Regions from separate parts of the Vibrio sp. B1Z05 genome, predicted to be linked through region 2. Evidence: predicted binding sites of a transcription regulator. Region 2 holds the regulator's gene; the other holds the start of a gene.
What was found. The regulator MetJ, encoded in region 2, represses methionine synthesis genes. The targets are predictions, from matches to a motif close to TTAGACNTNTANANGTCTAA.
Positions count from the first base shown of each region.

Region 1: metN (methionine ABC transporter ATP-binding protein MetN) is a predicted target of MetJ. The motif match lies at 1,725-1,744, and genes of this name have one in related genera.

Region 1 covers NZ_CP130463.1:640,170-643,366, reverse strand. Annotated here, with positions in the region: gene glyA (serine hydroxymethyltransferase) at 1-13, opposite strand, end outside; gene QV280_RS03040 (YitT family protein) at 339-938, shown strand; gene gmhB (D-glycero-beta-D-manno-heptose 1,7-bisphosphate 7-phosphatase) at 1,089-1,643, opposite strand; gene metN (methionine ABC transporter ATP-binding protein MetN) at 1,826-2,860, shown strand; gene QV280_RS03025 (methionine ABC transporter permease) at 2,850-3,197, shown strand, end outside.
Region 2 covers NZ_CP130463.1:174,582-177,778, reverse strand. Annotated here, with positions in the region: gene QV280_RS00835 (O-succinylhomoserine (thiol)-lyase) at 1-1,075, opposite strand, end outside; gene metJ (met regulon transcriptional regulator MetJ) at 1,266-1,583, shown strand; gene QV280_RS00825 (malic enzyme-like NAD(P)-binding protein) at 1,694-2,956, opposite strand; gene rpmE (50S ribosomal protein L31) at 3,170-3,197, opposite strand, start outside.

The DNA.
Region 1 (3,197 bases), 470 kb from region 2:
CACGCTTTAGCATCTGTATCTCCTGACTCAGATTAAACTGTAAATAGCTAAAAAAGCCATACAATGACTAAACGCAAACGTTTTCGTCACGGCATTGGCGGCATTTTACCGAAATAAATTTGTATCACAAATTCTTTTTGTCCCTGTTTCTTATAGGTATATTTACCTAATTTTCCTACAGAATAAAGGTCTAATATGGGATTATCTTATTTGAGGCCTTCAACTTTACACCGTGTAAATCAAAAATTACACGATGTTAACGACAATTTTGCCGAAACAATTCGATAAAGCGCACTTTTCCTATACTATTCGCGACTGGTTTTGTGAGGTTAACTCCAATGAATAAACACAGTTTTCTTGAAGATTGCGCAGCTATCTTTACCGGCACCTTGTTGGTTGCCATTGGGATCTTTTTTTTAAAGTCATCATCAATGATCGTGGGAGGCACAGCAGGGTTAGGCTTACTGTTTACCCAGTTTATCGACCTCAGCTTCGGTACTATGTACTTTTTGGTCAATATCCCTTTTTATTTTCTAGCTTGGTTTCGATTAGGCAAACGCTTCACCATTAATAGTGTCATATGCGTTTCTTTGGTCTCAATAATGGCCGATAATCTGCATCACTTGGTTAAGTTTGAATTTCTATCCCCAATTTTTGCGGCTATTGCGGGCGGGATGTGTATTGGGCTCGGCTTATTGGTGCTATTTCGTCATCGAGCGAGTTTGGGGGGATCAAACGTATTGTGCCTAGTCATTCAGGATAAATTTGGCGTGTCGGTTGGAAAGAGTCAGTTATTGTTTGATATCACTATCCTTATCTGCTCACTGTATTTTATTCCGTTAACGCTAATTGCTTGGTCGATTGTTGCCGCCGTCTTTATCAATATGATTTTATGGATGAACCATAAGCCCACTCGCTATACCGTTCATTATCAATAGTATTTCGTTCACGGTAAGCACTCACCGCTCAGCGAAAGATTTACACCTGTAGTCAGATATAAGCACATACAAAACAGGCTTTGACATAGTCAAAGCCTGTGAAGCATAGTTTCAACTTAAAAGCTCAGCGACTAAATCGCCAATTACCCCTTATTGCTGCGATAAATAAGCGGGTACATCTTTAATGCTATCGAGTACAACTGTTGCAATCGCTTCGCCTCTGTCGGTAACAGGTTTACCAGTACGCACTAAAATCTTAGTTTTAACGCCAGCGGCTTCTGCTGCCATAAGATCTTCGGCTTTATCGCCAACCATAACCGAATTTTCCATATCAATTTTCAGAAAATCTCGCGCCGAAATAAACATGCCCGGCTTAGGTTTGCGACAATCACAATCTTGTTTGTATTCACCGATACCGTGCTCAGGATGGTGCGGGCAATAATAGATACCATCAAACTCCACACCATGATCAGAAAAATTCCAATCCATCCACTGCGTTAACGATTCAAATCGCTCTTCGGTGAACTTACCGCGTGCAATGCCCGATTGATTGGTCACTAGCACTAACATATAACCCATTTTTTGTAGCTGCTCTGTCGCTTCAAAAACTCCAGGGATATATTCAAAATCATGCTCATCATGGACATAACCATGATCGACATTAATGACACCATCACGATCCAAAAAAACAGCGGGTTTAGACACGGTAAATTACTCTGCATTGTTTGCTTGATATGGGGATAATTATCGCACGCTTTGGGGTCACTCGCACCTACGTTTTCAGCTTTAGACGTCTAGACGTAAAAATATCTATTGACTTCATTCTGTGAACTATCTAGCATCTCTGAAAGATTTTAGATCCTCTCCCTAATCAAGCAGGCTTTTTGATGATAGAGATTAAGCAAGTTAACAAGGTATTCTACCAAGGCAAAACCGCAATCAATGCCTTGAAAGATATCAATTTGACCATCGCCAAAGGCAATATCTTTGGTGTTATTGGTTCGTCTGGTGCTGGTAAAAGTACTCTAATTCGTTGTGTAAACATGCTTGAAGCACCGACCAGTGGCGAAGTTATCGTTGATGGTATCGATCTGACTAAGCTATCTAAAAAAGAATTGTCAGAAGCACGCCGCAACATAGGTATGATTTTTCAACACTTTAATTTGCTCTCTTCTCGTACTGTGTTCGAAAACATCGCATTGCCATTAGAGCTTGCGGGTAAAGACAAACAATACATCGAAAACAAAGTGGTTGAGCTATTAGGTCTTGTCGGACTGGCTGACAAACGTAATACCTACCCTGCCAACCTAAGTGGCGGTCAAAAACAACGTGTAGCGATAGCGAGAGCGCTTTCCAGTGACCCTAAAGTGTTGCTTTGTGATGAAGCCACCAGCGCACTTGACCCTGCGACTACGCAATCTATCCTTGCGCTATTAAAAACCATCAACCGTCAACTGGGGATTACCATTTTAATCATCACCCACGAAATGGATGTAGTGAAAAACATCTGTCACGAAGTGGCGATTATTGGTGGTGGCGAACTGGTCGAAAAAGGCACTGTAGGCACTATTTTTGCGCACCCTAAAACAGAACTGGCTCACCAATTTATACGATCCACTTTAGATCTCTCTATCCCAGAAGATTACGAGTTACGCCTGCAAAAAGAGCGCTGCGAAGGAAGCTACGCTTTAGTTCGCCTAGAGTTTACAGGTGCCAGTGTGAATGCGCCGGTTATCAGCCAAATTGCACGTAAATTCAATATTGATATTTCTATTCTAAGTTCAGATCTTGATTATGCTGGCGGCGTTAAGTTCGGCATGATGGTCGCAGAAGTGTATGGCGATGAAGAATCCTACGATGCGGCGATTAACTATCTTCAAGAACAAAAAATTAAAGTCGAGGTTCTAGGCTATGTCTTATGATGTATTTGCTGACTGGTTCAGCGCAAATAACAGCCTTTTGCTCAAGGCAACATGGCAAACACTTTATATGGTGGCGTTTTCAGGCATTGTTGGCTTTTTAGTTGGCATCCCGCTAGGGGTTATTCTGCACACCACCAAACGTGGTGGTCTATTAGAAAGCCCGCGCCTTAACTCTGTATTAGGCGCAATCATCAATATTGGTCGAAGTGTTCCATTTATTGTATTGATGGTAGCTATAATCCCATTAACGAAACTACTAATTGGTACTTTTATCGGTACCACAGCGGCAATCGTTCCTTTGACCATTGGCGCAATCCCATTTGTGGCACGCTTAATT
Region 2 (3,197 bases):
TAGACACACCAGCTTCAGCCAATGCTTTTTCACCCATAGCTCTATGAGTCATAGTCGCAGGGTGACAAATCAAACTCTCTACCCCACCTAAAGACTCCGCTAAAGAGAACAATGTTAAGCTGTTAATAAAGGTCTTCAGTTGCTCTAAATCACCATCAAACTCAAAGCTGAGCATGCTACCAAAACCAGACTGCTGACGTTTAGCAATGTCATGGCCAGGGTGATCTGGCAAGCTTGGGTGATAAATGGTTTTGACACGCTTTTGAGATTGTAGAAAGTTTAAAATAACTTGTGAGCTTTCTTCATGCACACGCATACGTGCACCTAAAGTGCGAATGCCGCGCAATGTCATATAGCTATCAAAAGGCGTGCCCGTTGCACCAATACAGTTACCCCACCAGCCAAGTTCTTCAGCATGCTGTTCAGTTTTGGTAACCACAACCCCGCCAATCACATCCGAATGACCATTAATGTATTTAGTGGTGGAATGGATGACAAAATCAGCACCAAGCTCTAATGGTCTTTGGTAAATGGGGGTTAGAAATGTATTGTCGACGCCCACTAATGCACCCACGGCTGCCGCTTGCTGGCACACTTTCTCGATATCCACTACTCGCACCAATGGGTTCGATGGCGTTTCAATAAGAATCAGTTTTGGCTTTTTGGCAATCGCTGCAGCAAGGGCTTGATCATCTGATTGATCGACAAACTCAACCTTAAAGTCACCTTTTTGCGCACGAGTGTTAAATAAACGGTAAGTACCGCCATAACAATCATGAGGCGCAATAATTAAATCGTCTGGGCTTAAAAATGCCGAAACCCATAAATTAAGTGCTGATGTACCACAGTTGGTAACAACAGCACCTTTACCTGACTCCAACTCAAACAGTGCCGTCTCTAAAAGCCCACGATTAGGGTTTCCAGAGCGGGTGTAATCATACTTTGGTACATCTCCAAATGAAGGAAAACCATAGTTTGTGGACAGGTAAATAGGGGGAACAACAGCATGGTGCTGGGTATCAGACTCTATACCGGTGCGTACGGCAATGGTCGATGACTTATGTTTACTGCTCATTTTCTTGTCCTTCCTTTGGCAGTGACTGGTGGAGTTTGTAACCAATCAAATTAATCTGAATCTAATACTAGATTACCGTGATCAGTATTAGACTTCAACACATCTAGACGTCTAAATGCCTTTACATATAGCAGTAAATATCGCTAGAATTGGAAATTAACTTCTTAAAACTAAGTAATAAAGGTTTCCAATGGCAGACTGGAATGGCGAATACATCAGCCCATATGCTGAACACGGTAAAAAAAGCACTCAAGTAAAAAAGATCACTGTGTCTATTCCACTTAAGGTTCTCAAAATTCTAACTGATGAGCGAACACGTCGTCAGGTAAACAACCTCCGCCATGCAACCAACAGTGAGCTTCTATGTGAAGCTTTCTTACACGCTTATACTGGCCAACCACTCCCTACCGACGAAGATCTGAGAAAAGATTGCCCAGATGAAATTCCAACTGAAGCAAAAAAAATCATGTCCGATCTCGGTATTGAATTAGAAGTCTTCGACGACTAACACTAGTACTAAACTAGCACAACGCTCAGATTTAACTCATAAAAAAAGGGGCTAAAGTGATCACACTCTAGCCCCTTTTAATTTTCGGTTATTAACCCTGCATTCTGCTATTAGCTCTGCATATAATTCTCAGGAAGCTCAATGCGAGCAACGCCAGAGGCAACCGCTGCTTCCGCTACCGCTCTTGCTACGCGAGGTAACAAGCGTGGGTCCATTGGTTTAGGGATAATATAGCCATTACCAAACTCTAATGACGTTACCCCAGCCGCTTTCATCACTTCTTCTGGCACTGGTTCTTTTGCTAACTGGCGAATTGCTTCCACCGCCGCTAGCTTCATTTCAATATTAATCTCACTGGCTCTCACATCTAAAGCGCCACGGAAGATAAATGGGAAACAAATAACGTTGTTCACTTGGTTTGGATAATCAGAACGTCCCGTGCCCATAATCAAATCACTACGCACTTCATGAGCACGCTCTGGTTTAATTTCAGGATCAGGGTTAGAACAGGCAAACACCACTGGTTTGTCCGCCATCAAGGCCAATGCCTCAGGTGACAACAAGTTAGGACCAGATACGCCAAGGAACAGATCCGCGCCTTCAATCACATCTTCTAGGGTACGTTTGTCGGTATTGTTGGCAAACAGCTGTTTGTATTCGTTAAGATCGTCACGGCGAGTATGAATAACGCCTTTACGATCTAACATGTAGATTTTTTCACGCTGTGCGCCGCATTTAATGAGTAGCTCCATACACGCAACTGCCGCAGCACCGGCGCCCAAGCATACAATAGTAGAGTCACACAGTTGCTTTCCTTGTAGCTCTATTGCGTTAAGCATACCGGCGGCGGTCACAATCGCAGTGCCGTGCTGATCATCGTGAAATACCGGCACATCGCATCGTTCGATAAGACGACTTTCAATCTCAAAACAATCTGGCGCTTTGATATCTTCTAGGTTAATTCCGCCAAAGGTATCGGCAATCGCCGCCACGGTATCGATGAACTCATCAATAGTGCGGTGCTTTACTTCAATATCAATAGAGTCCAAACCGGCAAAGCGTTTGAACAATAACGCTTTGCCTTCCATAACCGGCTTAGAAGCCATTGGCCCTAAGTTACCTAAACCCAAGATAGCGGTGCCGTTTGAAATAACCGCAACCATATTCCCTTTGGCTGTGTACTTGTAAACGTTATCAGCATTTTGGGCGATTTCACGTACTGGCTCTGCAACACCTGGGCTATAAGCTAGCGCTAGATCATGAACTGAATCAGCAGGCGTTGTTAATTCAACAGCTATTTTTCCTGGCTTAGGAAACTCGTGGTAATCGAGAGCTTGTTGGCGGAAATCATTTATCGGTTGGTCATCTGACATCTAAGAGCATCCCTTCGTGGATATTAGGAGAAAGTAAATAATTTGTGATTGTAAATAAAAAACAGGCAATGTACTACAAAGTAACCAGAGTAAAAAAGAGAATGCTTGGGATTGCCAGATCGAAATGAAGGTAAATAACTTGGATAATCAATTTGTTGTAGGATCAAAAAAGGCCGCCTAGGCGACCTTTTTTCTGTATCTTTACGACTAAGATTATTTCTTAGAAGAAAGAGCACCGAAA